3 regions of the Pseudomonas sp. PA-7-1E genome follow, and region 3 is predicted to be linked to each of the others. Evidence: riboswitches for the same ligand, from Rfam matches in the RefSeq annotation. Region 3 holds a riboswitch; each other region holds the start of a gene.

What was found. A riboswitch is a leader RNA that binds a small molecule or an ion and turns the genes downstream of it on or off. The one in region 3 is predicted to bind cobalamin.
Region 1: another riboswitch for cobalamin. It lies ahead of cobO (cob(I)yrinic acid a,c-diamide adenosyltransferase); the one in region 3 lies ahead of cobW (cobalamin biosynthesis protein CobW).
Region 2: another riboswitch for cobalamin. It lies ahead of GIW79_RS26705 (ABC transporter substrate-binding protein); the one in region 3 lies ahead of cobW (cobalamin biosynthesis protein CobW).

Annotation. Positions count from the first base shown of each region.
Region 1 covers NZ_WKFA01000096.1:693-6,929, forward strand. The annotation lists gene GIW79_RS28860 (cobyrinate a,c-diamide synthase) at 1-1,132, opposite strand, end outside; gene cobO (cob(I)yrinic acid a,c-diamide adenosyltransferase) at 1,129-1,740, opposite strand; cobalamin riboswitch at 1,820-2,066, opposite strand; gene GIW79_RS28870 (PQQ-dependent sugar dehydrogenase) at 2,166-3,479, shown strand; gene GIW79_RS28875 (C40 family peptidase) at 3,603-4,142, opposite strand; gene GIW79_RS28880 (C40 family peptidase) at 4,287-4,916, opposite strand; gene hda (DnaA regulatory inactivator Hda) at 5,126-5,830, opposite strand; gene GIW79_RS28890 (AI-2E family transporter) at 6,036-6,237, opposite strand, start outside.
Region 2 covers NZ_WKFA01000072.1:19,746-25,982, reverse strand. The annotation lists partial or broken gene GIW79_RS26735 (chromate transporter) at 1-109, opposite strand, end outside; gene tspO (tryptophan-rich sensory protein TspO) at 274-714, shown strand; gene GIW79_RS26725 (alpha/beta hydrolase fold domain-containing protein) at 714-1,643, shown strand; gene GIW79_RS26720 (GNAT family N-acetyltransferase) at 1,633-2,124, shown strand; gene GIW79_RS26715 (ABC transporter ATP-binding protein) at 2,223-2,987, opposite strand; gene GIW79_RS26710 (FecCD family ABC transporter permease) at 2,984-3,988, opposite strand; gene GIW79_RS26705 (ABC transporter substrate-binding protein) at 3,985-4,995, opposite strand; cobalamin riboswitch at 5,111-5,303, opposite strand; gene GIW79_RS26700 (DNA/RNA non-specific endonuclease) at 5,423-6,237, opposite strand, start outside.
Region 3 covers NZ_WKFA01000026.1:37,743-43,979, forward strand. The annotation lists gene cobN (cobaltochelatase subunit CobN) at 1-2,313, opposite strand, end outside; gene cobW (cobalamin biosynthesis protein CobW) at 2,316-3,377, opposite strand; cobalamin riboswitch at 3,471-3,670, opposite strand; cobalamin riboswitch at 3,712-3,924, shown strand; gene GIW79_RS17625 (CbtB domain-containing protein) at 4,022-4,210, shown strand; gene GIW79_RS17630 (CbtA family protein) at 4,222-4,926, shown strand; gene GIW79_RS17635 (cobalamin biosynthesis protein) at 4,923-5,315, shown strand; gene cobM (precorrin-4 C(11)-methyltransferase) at 5,386-6,132, shown strand.

The DNA of each region.
Region 1 (6,237 bases), on a different contig from region 3:
GATGATAGGTATGCCCACGCAAGGTCCCCTCCGGCAGCTCGACACTTTGCAGCGCCAGGGCCGCGAGTTTCTTCTGCATCACCGCATCGCCTTGCAACAAGCCAACCAGTTCGGCGCGTGTACCGTCCACATCGGTCAAGGAGTCGAGCAGATAGAGCATGCCGCCACATTCAGCGAGCAGTGGCTTGCCAGCGGCGTGATGAGCACGAATTGCGCCCAGCATCGAGGTATTGGCCGACAATGCCTGGTGGTGCAGTTCCGGATAGCCGCCGGGCAGATAGAGGCTGTCAGCTTGAGGCAATTGGCGATCATGGATCGGTGAAAAGAACTTCAACTCGGCGCCCATCGCCCGCAGCAAATCCAGGCTGGCGCCGTAGGTAAAGGCAAAGGCTTCGTCACGGGCCACGGCAATCCGCACACCGACCAGCAAGGGCTCGGCCTCGACCACTTGCGGCGCGGCAAAGGTTACCGGCGGCGGCAGGGCCACTTCGCAACTGCTGCCCAACGCCTGGGCGGCAGCATCCAAGCGTATATCAAGGTCATTCAGTTCGCTGGCTTGCACCAGGCCCAGGTGGCGGCTGGGCAGTTCGATGCCGGTCTCACGGGATAACGCGCCGTACCAACGCAAGCCCTCGGTGAGGCTGCCTTCAAGCAATTGCGCATGGCGCAGGGTGCCGACGCGATTGGCCAGCACGCCGGCGAACGGCAGGTCGGGCTGATAGCGCGCCAGCCCCAGGGCCAAAGCGCCGAACGTCTGGGCCATGGCGGTGCCATCGATCACGCCCAGCACCGGTACACCGAAGTGCCGCGCCAAGTCAGCGCTGGAAGGCGTGCCGTCGAACAGGCCCATCACGCCTTCGATGAGGATCAGGTCAGCCTCCCCCGCTGCCTCCCAGAGCAGGCGGCGGCTTTCCTGCTCGCCCACCATCCACATGTCCAACTGGTACACCGGCGCGCCACTGGCACGCTCGTGGATCATCGGGTCGAGAAAGTCCGGCCCGCATTTGAACACGCGCACCTTGCGTCCCAGGTTGCGGTGCAAACGGGCGAGCGCGGCGGTGACCGTGGTTTTGCCCTGGCCGGACGCCGGAGCGGCGATCAATACGGCCGGGCAATGACGGGGCTGATTCAAAGTTCGACGCCTTTCTGTGCCTTGATACCGGCCTGGAACGCGTGCTTGAGCATGCCCATTTCGGTGACGGTGTCGCCCATTTCGATCAGCTCAGGCTTGGCGCCACGGCCGGTGACCACCACATGCTGCATGGGCGGGCGGGCTTGCAGGTCGCTGAGTACCTGGTCCAGGTCAAGGTAACCGTGCTTGAGGGCGATGTTCAATTCGTCCAGCACCACCAAGCCGATAGAGGGGTCATTCAACATGGCCCGGGACACCGCCCAAGCCGCTTCGGCAGCGGCGATATCGCGCTGGCGATCCTGGGTTTCCCAGGTGAAGCCTTCGCCCATCACATGAAAGTGCACCTGCTCGGGGAAGCGGCGGAAAAACAATTCTTCGCCGGTGCTGTTACGCCCCTTGATGAACTGCACCACACCGCATTGCATGCCATGCCCCATGGCCCGGGCCAACATGCCGAACGCCGAACTGCTCTTGCCTTTGCCGTTGCCGGTCAGCACCAGCAGCAGGCCGCACTCATTGGGGGAATTGGCGATGCGCTCGTCAATCACGGCTTTTTTGCGCAGCATGCGCGCCAAGTGGCGTTCGTCGCGGTCGGGGGAATCAGTCATGGCAGCTCTCCGTTGGGGCTGGACAAAAACGGCGGGCAGGAAAAAGAAAAAACAGACAGCCAAGCATCGCCCACCGTGATGCTGTTGGATGATCCAGGCCGGTCTCCGGGCTCATGAGTGGCGCTTTTGATAGCAAGCAGCCGAGGGTGCGCCTTCCCATATCGCACGCGATACAGTGGCAAACAGCACCGTCTTGACTCATTTACCGTTGCGGGGGCAGCGCCGGAATCGCGGCGGCACTGTGTACAAGTGCGCTCACTCACCGGCTTCCCTGTTTCACTCTGTCGACGCACGCGCCACAGAGCACCTGGAACAAGCCGCGAAGGTTAGTGGGTTGGGGGTGGAGCGTCAATTAAAGCTGGCCTTGTACTTGAACCATCTGCCGTTCGTGCTTCTCTACCCCTACAGGTATCAAGGAGAAAACCATGCCTAAAACCCGACTCGCCCTACTGATCATGCTTGCAGGCAGCCTCGCCGCGTGCGGCGAAAGCTCGACCCTGCAGGTCGCCGATGGCACCGGTCCCTCGCCCAAGTTGCCGGAGCCGAACAAGACGCTGATCCCCACCGTCAATATCGCCCCGGCCATCGGCTGGCCCGAAGGCGCCAAGCCCATCGCCGCCGCCGGTACCCAAGTGGCCGCGTTCGCCGAAGGCCTGGATCATCCGCGCTGGCTCTACGTGCTGCCCAACGGCGACGTGCTGGTGGCCGAGACCAATGCACCGCCCAAGCCGGACGATGCCAAAGGCGTACGTGGCTGGGTGATGGAAAAGGTCATGGATCGCGCTGGCGCCGGGGTGCCGAGCCCGAACCGTATTACCTTGCTGCGCGATGCCGACCATGACGGTGTGGCAGAAACTCGCACGGTGTTCCTGGAGAACCTCCATTCGCCGTTTGGCATGACCTTGGTAGGCAACGACCTGTATGTGGCCGATTCGGATAAGTTGCTGCGCTTCCCCTATCAGCCGGGTGAAACCGCAATCACAGCCCCAGGCGCCAAGGTAGTGGACTTACCCGGTGGCCCCTTGAACCACCACTGGACCAAAAATGTGGTGGCCAGCCAGGACGGCAGCAAGCTGTACGTGAGCGTCGGCTCCAACAGCAACGTCGGCGAAAACGGCCTGGAAGCCGAACAGGGCCGCGCCGCCATTTGGGAAGTCGACCGCGCCAGCGGCCAACACCGCATTTTTGCCTCCGGCCTGCGCAACCCCAACGGCATGGCGTGGGAGCCACAGAGCGGCAAGCTGTGGACGGCGGTCAACGAACGCGATGAGATCGGCAGTGACCTGGTGCCGGATTACATCACCTCGGTCAAGGATGGCGGCTTCTACGGCTGGCCCTTCAGTTATTACGGCCAGCATGTGGATGTGCGTGTCACCCCGCAGAACCTGGACATGGTCGCCAAGGCCATCGCTCCCGACTATGCGGTAGGCCCTCATACTGCGTCGCTGGGGCTGACCTTCGCCGAGGGCAGCAAACTGCCCGCTCCCTTCAGTAATGGCGCATTTATCGGCCAGCATGGTTCCTGGAACCGCAAGCCGCACAGTGGCTACAAGGTGATTTTCGTTCCCTTCGAAGGGGGCCAGCCGAAAGGGCAACCGGTGGATGTGCTGACGGGGTTTCTTGATAGCGATGAGAAAGCCATGGGCCGGCCGGTCGGCGTGGTGATAGATCAGCAGGGGGATTTGCTGGTGGCCGATGATGTGGGCAATAAGGTTTGGCGAGTGTCGGCTGTTAAGTAAATCGCCACACACCAATGTGGGAGCGGGCTTGCCCGCGATTACGGTGGCCCAGCCAACCAATCCGTTGACTGACACACTGCATTCGCGGGCAAGCCCGCTCCCACATTTTGGAGTTTTATTGATTCAGGGATTACGCGCCAAATTTCCTGGCAACACGCGTTTGGCACTCAGGTAGGCATTCTGCCAATACGCTTTGGATAGCGTATCCAGCTTCACCGTACCGCCGGTTTGAGGCGCGTGTACGAAGCGGCCCTCCCCCACATAGATGCCCGCATGGCTGACCCGCGAACCACCACCGGTAGCGAAGAACAGCAGGTCGCCGGTTTGCAGGTTTTGTTCGCTGACGTCCTGGGCACGCATCACGATCAATTCACGGGTGGTGCGCGGCAATGAGATGCCGGCAGCGTCGCGGAATACAAAGCCGATCAGGCCACTGCAATCAAACCCCGAGTCCGGTGTGTTGCCGCCCCAGCGGTAAGGTGTGCCGACCAGGCCCAGCGCACGAAAGAGCACGTCTTCGGCAGCAGGCGAGAAATTCTGGGTGGCATAGTTGAACACCGGCTTAGGCTTGACCGCGACGGGCGCGGGCGGCGGTGTACGGCTGGCGCAGGCGCTGAGCAGCGCGGCGCAAACAATAAGCATCAGGCGGGCCGAGGTCGACATGTGCAGAACAATCCTGGTCTGGATGCGGCTTTCGCTGCCGAACGTTGAAAACCAGAACGCGCAAGCAAAGCTCGCGCGAACGGATGACAACAATGTCCAGGGATTCTAGCGCTTACACGTCAAACTTCAAGTATCACTTTAACTTTACTTACTAGCGGTAACCGTAGTCGGAGCCATGGCGAGTGCACGCTTGGCTTCGATGAAGGTTTTGCTCCAGTAGCTGTCACCCAGGTTATCGACCCGAACACCACCACTGCGGCGGCTGCTGGAGTGGATAAATTGGTTATCGCCCAGGTAGATACCGGCGTGACTGACACGACCGCGGCCACTGGTACTAAAGAAAAGCAGATCACCGGGCTTGAGGTTGTTGCGCGCGACCAACGGTGCATTCACGTTGATCATCTCGCGTGTAGAGCGCGGCAGATTCATGCCGGCTTCTTCACGAAACAGGTAGCCAATGAACCCACTGCAATCAAAACCGGCTTCAGAGGTCCCGCCGAAACGGTAACGGGTACCGATCAAGGACATGCCGCGCTCAAGGATACTATCGGCCAGAAGAGGCAGTTGGTAAGGCTTGCTGTCAGAGAACTCGGCGAGTTCTTTTTCGGTTGCCACCTCTTCTTCATAAACAGAAGCAGACTGTGCAGCAACGAACTTTGCCTGATTTTGAACCTGTGGTTTTTGCTGTTCTGCCACCTGCTGAGGGTGGGAGGCGCAACCAAACAACAGGGTAACGAGTGCGAGAGGCACGAGGGGTGCGAAGCGATTTAGCATGGGCACGACCGTGGCTGATGTGTAAAGAAGCCGAGACTATGCCCTCTATCACATCGATTTGCAAATTCAATCGCGATCTATGTGACTTATCGTTTCGACTATGCCATCTAAGCCGTGATTCCATTTTTCGGTTCAGTTGCGTAGCCCCTCGGGCTCAAACGCAGGTTTTCTGACGCCTTGAAAATGCCGACACACGGGAAATCAAGACGTTACCAGCCCAAAGTTTCTTTCAGGAAAGGGATCGTCAATTTTCTTTGCGCCTGCAAGGAAGCCTGGTCGAGTTGCTCAAGCAAATCGAACAGCGCGCTCATGCTGCGGGTGCCACGGGTGAGGATAAAGTGCCCGACTTCGTCAGTCAGGTGCAGGCCACGACGGGAAGCGCGCAGTTGCAGCGCACGCAGCTTGTCCTCATCGGATAACGGGCGCATCTGGAAGATCAACGCCAGGGTCAGGCGCGACTTGAGGTCAGCCAGCTTCACCGGCAGTTCACGCGGCGAGGTGGACGCAGCGATCAGCAAGCGCCGGCCGCTATCGCGCAAGCGGTTGAACAGATGAAACAGCGCCTCTTCCCACTCCGGCTTGCCGGCCACTGCCTGCAGGTCGTCGAGACACACCAGTTCATATTGCTCAAGGTTATCGAAGATGCCGATCCCGCGGTCCATCAACTCGGCCAAGGGCAGGTAGACCGCCGGCTCGCCCGTCTGCTCGAAACGCAGGCACGCGGCCTGCAGCAGATGGGTACGCCCCACGCCATGCTTGCCCCACAGATAGATCAGGCTTTCAGTCCACCCGGCGTCGGCTTCGCAAAGCCGCTCCACATAGCCGAGTGCAGCGGCATTGGCGCCTGGGTAGTAGTTGATAAAGGTAGCGTCATCACGCAGACGCACACCTAGGGGCAGCTGAATCGGTTTCATGCTGACTGAACGGCTCCCATCGAACCGTTAGTGGCCTCTATGTAAAGTTTGCAAAGTTTATACCCGTGACGCCGGGCGCACAATGCAGCAGACCACAAGCAAAATCAAAGGTTTGCGTTAACCCGGAGGTTTTACGCAGTTTGTTTGACGCACCCCGGGGCCAGAAACAACAAACCCGGCCTGGACCGGGTTTGTGACACCGCGATTACAACTCGGGCTCATCCACCCCGGTATACACGTCCGAATCCTTGTACAGGTCGTGCACATGGCGCACCAGCACCATGATCACCGCCGCCACCGGCAGCGCCAACAGGATGCCGGTAAAGCCGAACAGCTCGCCACCCGCCAAAATCGCAAAGATCACTGCCACCGGGTGCAGGCCGATTCGATCGCCCACCAGCAGTGGC
Region 2 (6,237 bases), on a different contig from region 3:
GAAAATAACCCAGGTGCGCAATCGGCCCGCCGAAGGAGGTGAGGCCCAGGCGCAGGAAAATCAGGAACACTGACCAGGGGCGGCTGCGGTGATCGGCAAGCTGGGGCAAGGGGATGTCTCGGGCAACGGTGCTGGATGTTGCCGACCATAACCAATTTTCATGACGCGTAGAAGCGCGGGTATTTTGCCGCCCCCATTGAATTTATCCGCAGTTGTTCGAGTCACTTAAAAGCAGTGTACTGTTTTCCATCCACTGGACCTCAAGGACCGACCATGACCTTTTTCATCTTCCTGCTCGCCTGCGCCGCCGCCGCCAGCACTGGCGTGATCTTCAAACCCGGCGCCTGGTACGAATCCCTGGTCAAGCCCAGCTTCACCCCGCCTAATTGGCTGTTCCCGGTGGCATGGACGATCATCTACCTGCTGTTGGCCTGGGCCGGTTACCGCTTGACCCTGATCCCCGGCAGCGAAATGGTGTTGGCCCTGTGGGCGGCGCAGATTGCGTTGAATACCCTGTGGACGCCGGTGTTCTTTGGTGCCCATCGTTTGTTCGCCGGGATGGTGATTATCGTGCTCTTGTGGCTCACCGTGGCAGCGATGGTGGTGCTGGCCGTTCGCCTGGATTTGATCACCGGCCTGATCCTGTTCCCGTACCTGGCGTGGCTGTGCGTGGCCGCGGCGTTGAACTTCTCGATCCTGCGTAATAATCGCTGATGGCCTACCAGCATTGGCCCGCCAGCGAGCCCGAACTGGCCCAGATGCGCCGCTTCAATCGCAAACTGGCGTGGATGCCGCGCTTCAAGGTCCGCAACCGCGTGATGCCGCGTCTGATCCAGGCGCTGTTGCGTGCCAGCCAGACCTTCAAGAAGGCGCCCCTGGCGGAACGCAAAATGCTCGGGGCGATCCCCTTGCGCATCCTTCGCCCCGCTGGCCCGCCCAGAGGCGTGGTGCTGGATATCCACGGCGGTGGCTGGGTGATCGGTAATGCGCAAATGGATGACGACCTTAACCTTGGCATGGTCAACGCGTGCGATGTGGCGGTGGTGTCGGTGGATTATCGGCTGGCGGTGGATACGCCGATCGAAGGGCTGCTGGATGACTGCCTGACGGCTGCGCGCTGGCTTTTGGCGGACTGCCCGGAGTTTGCCGGCCTGCCGGTGTTTTTTGTCGGTGAGTCGGCCGGCGGGCACCTGGCGGCGGCCACTTTGTTGGCGCTCAGGCAATGGCCCGAGTTGCTCCAGCGGGTAAGCGGCGCGGTGTTGTATTACGGCGTCTACGATTTGACCGGCACCCCCAGCGTGCGCACGGCCGGGCCGGACACCTTGTTGCTGGACGGGCCGGGCATGGTTCAGGCGCTGCGCCTGCTGACGCCGGGGATCAGCGACGAGACGCGCCGACAGCCACCGTTGTCGCCCTTGTATGGGGACTTTGAGGGGCTGCCGCCAGCGTTGATGTTCGTGGGCGAACTGGACCCGCTCAAGGATGACACCCTGCTGATTGCCGAGCGATGGCCAACGGCGGATGCTCATTTGCTGCCGGAAGCGGCCCATGGGTTTATTCACTTTCCGGTGGCGATGGCCGATCGCGTGTTGGCTTACGCTCGCCAGTGGATAACGGGCCGGATCCTTGGCGATGAGCGTTAGTATCGAGGCGGTGCAGGCCGCTGACATTCCCGAGGTGCTGAGCTTTGCTTTGCAGGCGCGTGATGAACTGTTTCCCACGCTCAGTGCCACCGGTGTCCCCCACGATCTGGCACAGTTTGAAGCCATCTACCTTGAGGGCGGCGGGCGGTTTTTGATTGCTCGTGCCGAAGGCCGGATCGTTGCCTCGGTGGCTTATCGGCCCTACGACGGCCGCTTCCCGCAGTTGAACTACCAGGGGCGCAAGACGGTGGAAGTGGTGCGCCTGTATGTGCTCCCGGCTATGCGACGCTTGGGCCTGGCTGGCCGGTTATACCGCTCGCTGCAAGCGCTGGCGCGGGCCGATGGCGTAGAGGTGATGTACCTGCACACCCATCCGTTTCTGCCCGGTGCGATTGATTTCTGGCAGCGGCAGGGGTTCGACGTGGTGGATGTCGAGGCCGACCCGATCTGGCAAACCATCCATATGCACCAACTTCTGTAGGAGCGAGCTTGCTCGCGAAAAACGTCAACGATAACGCGTGTTTTCTGAATGAACGCGGCGCCTGGAAGTTTTTCGCGAGCAAGCTCGCTCCTACAGGTTCAGTTGGAGCGCAGGCGCAGGATTTGCGCGCCGTCGAACGGGTCTGTCAGGTAATGCCCCTGCACCCCGAAGGTCTCTTGCAAACGCTGCGGCGTCAGCACCTCCAGCGGCGCGCCCAGTGCCACCAGTTGCCCGCGATCCAGCACGGCCAGGCGATCACAGGTTAACGCCTGATTCAGATCATGCAGGGCAATCAAGGTGGTCACCGGCAAGCCTTGCACACCTTTGAGGATCGCCAGTTGATGCTGGATATCCAGGTGATTGGTCGGCTCATCCAGCAACAAAATCTGCGGGCGTTGCGCCAGGGCGCGGGCGATGTGCACGCGCTGGCGTTCGCCACCCGAGAGGCTGCGCCAGGCGCGTTGGCTCAGGTGGGTGGCGTCTACGTCATGCAGGGCCTGGTGCACGATGGCATCGTCTTCACGCGACCACGGGCTCAATGCCGACAGCCACGGTGTGCGGCCCAGGGCCACGGCGTCGAACACGCGGATGGCGTCGTCGGTGTCGGCCTGTTGCTCCACCACCGCCAGCTGTTGCGCGATGGTGCGGCGCGACAACTCACCGAGCCGCTTGCCACCCAGGCGAACTTCGCCGCTGGCCGGCACACGTAATCCGGCCAGCAATTTGAGCAGGGTGGATTTGCCTGAACCATTGGGCCCGACGATACCGAGGGTTTCACCCAACTGCACGTCGAGGTCAATGTCACGCAGCAACTGCGCGTCACGCACTTTGAAGCCCAGGCCGCGGCAACTGAGTACGCTCATCGCGCATTCCTCCGGCCGATCAGGATCAGCGCAAACACTGGCGCGCCCACCAATGCGGTGACCACACCCACCGGAATCACCTGGCCCTTGATCAAGGTGCGCGACAGCACGTCCGCAGCGATCAAAAACAGCGCGCCCCCCAAGGCGCTGGCCGGCAGCAAGCGCGAATGCCCGGTGCCAAGCAACAGGCGCACCGCATGGGGAATCACCAAGCCGACAAACCCGATGGAGCCGACGATGGATACCATCACCGCCGTCACCAGCGCGGCGCAGGCCACCAGCACAAATTGCACGCGGCGCACCGGGATGCCGAGGGAGGCTGCCGAGTCGCTGCCGAAGGTGAACGCATCCAGTGCACGCCGGTGCCACAGGCACACCGCGAGCCCCACGACCGCCACCGGCACCGCCAACCACACCGACGGCCAGCGCACGCCGCTGAGGTTGCCCAGCAGCCAGAACATAATGCCGCGGGCTTGTTCGGAGCTGGCCGACTTGGTGATCAGGAAGGCCGTCAGAGCATTGAACAACTGTGAACCGGCGATGCCCGCGAGGATGATCTGCCCGGTACCGCTGGACGATCCGCTGGCCCGTGCGAGCAGCGTCACCAGCGCAAAGGCCGCCATCGCCCCCACAAACGCGCCCGCCGATAACGACACCAGGCCACCGCCCACGCCGATCAAGGCAACGAGCACCGCGCCGGTTGACGCGCCGGCGCTGATGCCCAGCAAGTACGGGTCGGCCAGCGGGTTACGCAGCAGCGATTGCAGGATCACGCCGCACGTTGCCAACCCTGCGCCGCAAGCTGCGGCCACCAATGCACGGGTGAGGCGGTAGTTCCATACCACGCCTTCGTCGATGGGGTCCAGTACGTAGCCGGCGCTCCAGAGTTTATTGGCGAGCACCTGCAGCACCACCTGTGGTTCGATGGCGGTTTCACCGATGGCGACGCCAGCGAGCAGGGCGAGCAGCAGCAACGCCAGGGCGAGTAGGGTGCGCATCATTGGCCCAGGTGGTAGCCGTCAATGGCGGCCGCCAGTTGTTCAAGGCCCTCGAAGGTGCGCAGGCTCGCCTGCAAGGCCAGAGCGTCGAGGATGATGATGCGGTTGTTCTTCACCGCGTCCATGTTGCGGGTCACGGGGTCGCTGCGCAGGAAGGCGAGTTTCTTTTCATGGTCGTCGGCCGGGTAGCGACGGCGATCCATGCGTGCGATCACCAGGAAGGTGGGATTGGCCTTGGCGATGGTTTCCCAGCCGACGGCAGGCCACTCCTCATCGGACTGCACCACGTTACGCAAGCCAAGGGTTTGCAGCATGAATTGCGGCACGCCTTTGTGGCCGGCTACGTAAGGGTCGCTGGCCATTTCGGCGCTGGAAAACCACACCAGTGCGCTGGCTTGCTGCAAGCCCTTGCCCTGGGCCGTGGCGACGGACTTGGCCAGGCGCGCCTTGAGTTCGTCGGTCAGTTGTTGGCCGCGATCCTGCACGTCGAAAATCTGCGCCAGTTGCTGGAGGCTCTGGTAGATCGTCTCGATGCGAAAGGGCTCCAATCGCGTGCCGTCGGCGCCGACCAGGTTGTCCTTGCCTTCGCAATCGGACGGCAACAGGTAGGTGGGGATTTTCAGTTCATGAAACTGCTCACGGGTACCGACCACGCCTTGGGGGCCCACCACCCATTCCAGCTCGGCGGCCACCAGTTGCGGGCGCTTGGCGAGTACGGCTTCGAAGCTGGGCTCGTTGTTGGCCAGGCGCTCGATGTGATCGTCCTGGGCCTTGTACTGCGCCGCCACGTTGTTGAACCACAGCGAAGTGCCGACCACCTTGTCGCCCACGCCCAGGGCATACAGCATCTCGGTGGCGGCCTGGCCGATGGTGACGCTGCGGGCGGGGGCGTGCTGGAGGGTCAGGGTGCTGCCGCAGTTTTGCAGGGTCAGCGGGTACTGAGTGGGCGCGGCTTGCGCCAGGGCACACATACCCAAGCCTGCGATCAGGGCGGTAACGCGTGGCAGCATGAGGCGATCTCCTTGTGAACCGTAGGTGCAGCAGGGGAGGTACGGCTCGGAAATACGCCCATGGAGGCTGCTGATGCGCAGGGCCAGGATGTCCTTCCCGGACACCCCGCCGGTTAGTGAGTTAGCTGGGCCGGCAGGTCTCCTGACTGATGCGTCGTCGCCATGCCCCGCCTTCCCGGACGTGGTCCAGTGGCATTCAAGGGCAGGCTCGGCATCTACAGTTGCGGGGGCAGTTTCGTTTCACGTCGCGTGCGGCGTTTCGAATTCCCTGTTAGTCCCATACGGGAACCGGCGGCGGTATGGTAAGCGATCACCCCCTGTAGGAGCGAGCTTGCTCGCGAAGGTCGTCAACGATAACGCGGGGAGCCTGATGCGCCGCGGCGTTCTCAGGTGCTTCGCGAGCAAGCTCGCTCCTACAAAAGAAGCGTCAGAGCCGAATATCCTGGGGGCCGCGGATCAGCGCTTCGATCCGGGTGCCTGTGGCGCGCTCTTCGTTGCTGAAGCCGTCGTAGTCGGCCAGGTTGGCGAAGCGGATACCGGTCAATTGTTCGATCGCAATCACACTGCGCTGGTAGGTTCGAAGCGGGCCGAATACCAGGTCGAGTTGGCCCAGTTCGCGGCTCTGGTCAATCATGTAGGCGCTGGCGGACGGCTTGCCATCGTCGCTGAGGTAGGCCACTACTTTCCAGAACGCCTTGGGGATTTTCACGCCACGGTACAGTCGGTCGTCATCGGCGAACACTGGCCCGGTAAACACCGTGGCCCGGGCTTTCCAGCGCTGGGTGTTGTCGAGAATGTAGTCTTCGAGCTCCAGCCAGGTCTTCTGGTTGAAGCCGCTCATCTGTGGCGAGCAGTTGGTGAAGTGAAAGGTGTCGAAGTTGGCGGTGTTGGCCTCATCGCCCCAGTTGGGGTCCTGGCGCCGCACCAGGTGGCCACGGTCCAGGCCATTGCCGGCATAAAGGTCTTCACCTACCTGCGCCTCCAGGGGCAGGCGACCATCGTAGGCCCAGGTGTCGTTGCTGCGCGTGATGTCCACATGCTTGGCGCCATCGATATTCACCCCCACGTACAGCGCCAGTCGTCGAGCGTGCGACATGGTGATGGAGAAATGCGTGTAGTCCAGGCGCTTGGGTTGCACATCGCCCGCCAGTGGCTGGTCAACCGTGGGCCATGGCACCACGAAGTCGCTGAGGAAGTCGTCGGCATAGCCAGCGCGGTTTTTGAGGTCCTTGGCCGCGGTGA
Region 3 (6,237 bases):
ATCCCCGGCCGTACGCCACAGCTGATCGTCAATCTTCTGCAACACCAACGGGCGCCGCCCCGTCCAGGGCTCGGCCAGTGCACAATCGAGCGGATCAAACCCCAGGTCGAATGCCTTGGCCAACACACGCAGCAGACTCGACTGCGGGCCCCGGCCATCGCCACGGGGAATGCGCAACAGCGCCAGCAAGGTGTCGATACGCAAACGGCCCTCGGGCGACTCGCCAAAGATATGCAGGCCATCGCGGATCTGCGATTCCTTCAAGTCGCACAGGTAGGTATCCAGGCGCGGCAGCCACACCGCCGCGTCCGCCTCACTGCCCAGTTCAAGCTCCTGGTCGATACGGGTTTCGCGCACCAGCTTGAGGATGTCTTTTTGCAGCTCCAGCGCACGGCGCGGGTCGAGCAATTGCGCCTCGTAATATTCGTCGGCCAATAACTCAAGGTCACGCAGCGGGCCGTAGGTTTCGGCGCGGGTCAGCGGTGGCATCAGGTGGTCGATGATCACCGCCTGGGTGCGCCGCTTGGCCTGGGCGCCCTCACCCGGGTCGTTGACGATAAACGGGTAGACATTCGGCAGCGGCCCCAGCAATGCATCCGGCCAGCAGTGCTCCGACAGGCCCACGCCTTTGCCGGGCAGCCACTCCAGGTTGCCGTGCTTGCCCACATGGATCACGCCGTGGGCGCGGTAGGTATGGCGTAGCCAGAAATAGAACGCCAGGTAGCCATGGGGCGGCACCAGGTCCGGGTCGTGGTACACCGCGCTGGCATCTACCTGGTAACCCCGGGCCGGCTGGATGCCGACGAAGGTCAGGCCCAGGCGCAGGCCGGCGATCATCATGCGGCCATCGCGGCACATCGGATCGTTTTGCGGGGCACCCCAACGCGCCAGCACGGCCTGGCGATTGGAGGCCGGCAAACGATCAAACATCGCCTGGTATTCCACAAGGCCCAGGCTTTGATGGCAGGGGCGCAGGTCGAGGCTGTCGAGGTCGTTGGTGACGCCGCCGAGCAGTTCGTGGATCAGTGCGGTGCCGCTGTCGGGCAGCCGCTCCGCTACCGGGTAGCCCTCGGTTTGCAAGGCGCGCAGGATATTCAGCGCTGCCGCCGGGGTGTCCAGGCCCACGCCGTTACCGATGCGACCGTCGCGGGTCGGGTAGTTGGCGAGGATCAACGCAATCCTTTTCTGGGCATTGGGCACCCGCGCCAACTCGACCCAACGGCGTGCCAGCTCAGCGACAAAATCCATGCGTTCGGGCGCTGCGCGGTAGCACACCACGTCCGACTGGCTGCGCTCGCTGCGCCAGGCCAGGTCCTTGAAACTGATCGGCCGGCTGATGATGCGCCCGTCCAGCTCCGGCAAGGCGATATGCATCGCCAGGTCGCGGGGCCCCAGGCCTTGTTCGCTGGCCTGCCAGCCGGGTTGGTTGTCCTGGGCGCAGATCGCCTGGATTACCGGGATATTGCGGCGAAACGGGCGCAAATGCGGCGCTTCTGGGCTCGATTGGGCAAAGCCGGTGGTGTTCAGAATTACCGCGGCTTGCACGTCATCCAACAGGTCCTCGACCACCGAGAGGCAGCCGGGTTCTTTCAAACTGGCCACCGCGATAGGCAAGGGGTTGAGGCCCGCCGCCTGTAAGCGCTGGCAGAACACATCAATAAAACCGGTATTGGCCGCCTGTAAATGGGAGCGGTAGAACAGCACCGCAGCCACGGGCCAATCAGCGTGCCAATCGGCCTGCCAGTCATTGAGGCGGGCATTGGCGTTGTGCGGGTGATAGATCGCCGTGCGCGGCAGCGCTTGCGGCTCGGTCCAGGCATAGTCCCGGCCCAAGTGGGTACTGGCCAGGCAATGGTAAAAATCCAGGGCATTGCCCAGGCCACCTTGGCGCAGGAAGTGCCACAGGCGCTCGCGGTGTTCGGCAGCAACAGTGCTCAGGCCGCTGAGTTCCGGGTCCGGACGGTCGTCACCCGGCACCAGGATCAGGGTGACGCCACGTTCGGCCAACTCCACCAGGCGCTCGATGCCGTAGCGCCAATACCCGATACCGCCGTGCAATGACAGCAGGATGACCTTGGCGTGGCGCAATACCTCGTCCACGTACAGGTCGACCGAGGCATGGTTCTGCACCTGCATCGGGTTGGCCAGGCGCAGGCTGGGGTAATCCTCGGGCAATTGCTGGGCGGCTTCGGCGAGCAGCGCCAGGCTGGAGTCGCCGCTGCACAGGATCACCAGTTCAGCGGGGGTCTGGCCAAGGTCGGCAATATTGTCGTCCGCGACGAAACCACCGGGTTGGGTCCTGAGCAGGTGCATGGTTAAACGCTGAGGGCAGCGCGCAATTGCGCTTCGAGGCCAGCGGCGTCCAGTTCCTGGCCGATCAGCACCAGGCGCGTGGTGCGTGCTTCGTCAGCGCCCCAGGCACGGTCGAAGTGTTTGTCAAAGCGCGTGCCCACACCCTGGATCAGCAGGCGCATCGGTTTGTTGGGGATCGCGGCGAAACCTTTCACCCGCAGGATGCCGTGCTGCACCACCAATTGAGTCAGGGCGTCGAGCAACAGGGCTTCGTCGGCTTGCGGCAAGTCGATGGAGATGGAGTCGAACGCGTCGTGGTCGTGGTCGTCTTCGCCTTCATGGTGCTGATCGTGATGGCTGTGGCGAGCGTCGATATGCTCTTCGGAGCCGGCACCGAGGCCGATCAACACGTCCAGCGGCAGGCGGCCGCTGCTGGCTTCGATGACCTTCACCGCCGGCGGCAGTTCTTCGGCCACTTCCAGTCGCACACGGGCCAGGTCTTCGGCGCTGATCAGGTCGGCTTTGTTGAGGATCACCAGGTCAGCGCTGGCCAGTTGGTCGGCGAACAGTTCGTGCAAGGGTGATTCGTGGTCCAGGTTAGGGTCGAGTTTGCGCTGGGCGTCGACCTGGTCCGGGAAGGCGGCAAAGGTACCGGCGGCCACGGCTGGGCTGTCGACTACGGTGATCACCGCGTCAACGGTACAGGCGCTGCGGATTTCCGGCCACTGGAAGGCTTGCACCAACGGCTTGGGCAGGGCCAGGCCCGAGGTTTCGATGAGGATATGGTCCAGGTCACCGCGACGGGCGACCAGTTCGCGCATCACCGGAAAGAACTCTTCCTGCACGGTGCAGCACAGGCAACCGTTGGCCAGCTCGTAGACGCGGCCATTGGACTCTTCTTCGGTGCAACCGATAGAACACTGCTTGAGGATTTCACCGTCGATGCCCAGCTCGCCGAACTCGTTGACGATCACCGCAATGCGACGGCCCTGGGCGTTGTCGAGCATATGGCGCAACAGCGTGGTTTTGCCCGAGCCAAGGAAGCCGGTAACGATGGTGACGGGGAGTTTGGCCAGTGTTTTCATCGGATGCCCTTTGGGGCGGGCATACGGGACGACAGGCCCTGCGGCAGCGCGCAGCAGCGGATTTCGTCACCGGATCACCCCGCCCGGTTGAATTGGAAAATCGGTTGCGAGGCAGGTCTCCTGGCTTGGGGTGTGCAGGTCTTGCGACCAACGCTGACTGCGCCTTCCCGCCCTATCGGCAGTGGCGTGGCAGTCAACTGAACCCTTCACAGTTGCGGGGGCAGCCGCGGCTTGAACCGCGTTCCCTTCTTAGCTTCGGCCTGGGCCGAAGAACCTCGAAGGTGCAAGGCTACAGTGGCTTGCAGCATTTGACTACCGTCCCGGCCCATGCTCTCCTACACGCCTTGTTTCGGGTGCCCTTCACAGGGTGAAACGGGAAACCGGTGCGTCATAGACCTATGACCAGTCCGGTGCTGCCCCCGCAACGGTAAGCGAGCGAAGCGTCACGGCCACTGTGCTTTTGCATGGGAAGGCGATGCTTTCAGGAGGACTCTTTCAAGAGCCGCCCCTCGCAAGCCCGGAGACCGGCCCGAAAAATTCAGATAACAAACCCGCGGTGGGCGGGCGCTGTTCAGAACCCTGCGTGCCTGGCGCGTGGGGTTTTCATGCGCTCGTTTCACCCTGACACCTGAAAGGGACGCGCCATGTCGATCATCAGCAGCACTTCGCACACCGCTACTAGCACCGCCACCCTCAGCCAACGCCTGACCGCCGCCATCGGTGCGTCGATACTCGGCGCGTGTTTGGTGTATTTCGCCGGGTTCTCGCATATCGAGGCGGTGCACAACGCCGCCCACGATACCCGCCACAGCGCCGCGTTCCCGTGCCATTGAGAGCTGCCGACATGATCAAGCGTATTGCGCAAACCGCAGGGTTCACTGGGCTTTTGGCTGCCTTGCTGCTGACCCTGCTGCAAAGTTTCTGGGTGGCACCGCTGATCCTGCAGGCGGAAAGCTTTGAAAAAGCCCCGCCAGCCGCTGAAGTGGTGCACGAGCACGCCGCTGGCGCTGCTGCCCACAGCCACGATGCCCAAGCCTGGGAGCCGGAAGATGGCTGGCAGCGTGTGTTGTCCACCACTGGAGGCAACCTGGTGGTGGCCGTAGGCTTTGCACTGATGCTCGCCGGCCTCTACACGCTGCGTGCGCCGACCCGCACCGCCCAAGGCCTGCTCTGGGGCCTGGCCGGCTACGCGACCTTTGTACTGGCACCCACCCTGGGCCTGCCACCGGAACTGCCGGGCACTGCGGCGGCTGACCTGACGCTACGCCAGACCTGGTGGATCGGCACCGCAGCCTCCACCGCCGCCGGCCTGGCGCTGATCGTGTTCGGCCGCAACTGGCTGTTGAAAGGCCTTGGGCTGGCGATCCTTGCCGTACCCCACGTCATCGGCGCGCCGCAACCTGAGGTACATTCGATGCTGGCCCCGGAGGCGCTCGAAGCGCAGTTCAAGATCGCCTCGCAATTGACCAACGTCGCCTTCTGGCTGGCCCTGGGCCTGATCAGCGCCTGGTTGTTCCGCCGCAACCGCGACGACCAATACTCGGCATGATCCTGGTTGTCGGTTTGGGCTGCCAGCGTGGCTGTGAGGTTCACAGCCTGCTGGCGTTGCTGGACGGAGCCCTGGCCGCGGCAGGCATTGATCGCTCACGCATAACTGCGCTGGCAAGCATTGATCGCAAGCGCGATGAACCTGGGCTGCTGGCGCTGGCCCAGCGGTTGAACCTGCCCTTGCAGTGCTTCAGCGCCGAGCAACTGGCGGGCTATGAGCATCGGCTAAGTCATCGCTCAACGCTGGCGTTTGCCCATACCGGCTGTTACGGGGTGGCCGAAAGCGCCGCCCTGGCCCTGGCCGAGCACCTGTCCAATGGCCCTGCGCGCCTGCTGATCACCCGCCAGAAAAGCGCACAGGCCACCATTGCATTGGCCTGCGCGGGCTAAAATCCCGATAATTGCCGCTTTTGAGCATGAGCCGTGTTCATGCTCACGCGTTTCTGAACAGGACTTCTCCATGACCGTCTACTTTATCGGCGCCGGCCCCGGCGACCCGGAATTGATCACCGTCAAGGGCCAGCGGCTGATCCGCAGTTGCCCGGTGATCATCTACGCCGGCTCGCTGGTGCCCGCCGCCGTACTGGAAGGTCATCAGGCGCTTCAGGTGGTCAACAGTGCCGAGCTGCACCTGGAACAGATCATGGAGTTGATCAAGACGGCCCATGCCAAAGGCCAGGATGTGGCGCGGGTGCACTCCGGCGATCCCAGCCTGTATGGGGCGATTGGTGAACAAATACGCCATTTGCGTGAGCTGGGCATCCCTTTCCAGATCATTCCAGGGGTCACGGCGGTCGCGGCGTGCGCGGCCTTGCTGGAGACCGAACTGACCCTGCCGGACATCGCCCAAAGCGTGATCCTGACCCGTTACGCCGATAAAACCAGCATGCCCCCCGGTGAAGACTTCGACAGCCTGGCGCGACATGGCACCACGATGGCGATTCATCTGGGGGTCAATCATCTGCAGAAGATCGTTGCTGAACTGTTGCCGCACTATGGCGCAGACTGCCCGATTGCCGTGGTACACCGTGCCACCTGGCCGGATCAGGATTGGGTGGTCGGTACGCTGAGTGACATTGCCCAGAAAGTCGCGGCGAAGGGGTTTCGGCGGACAGCGTTGATTGTGGTGGGCTGGGTGTTGTCCAGTGACAGTTTCAGCGAGTCGTCGCTGTACCGCGCAGGGCATGCGCACCTCTACCGCCCCTGAAGCAATGCGAACAACAATGTGGGAGCTGGCTTGCCTGCGATGGCGGTGTAACAGTCAGCGGGTCGGATGACTGACACACCGCCATCGCAGGCAAGCCAGCTCCCA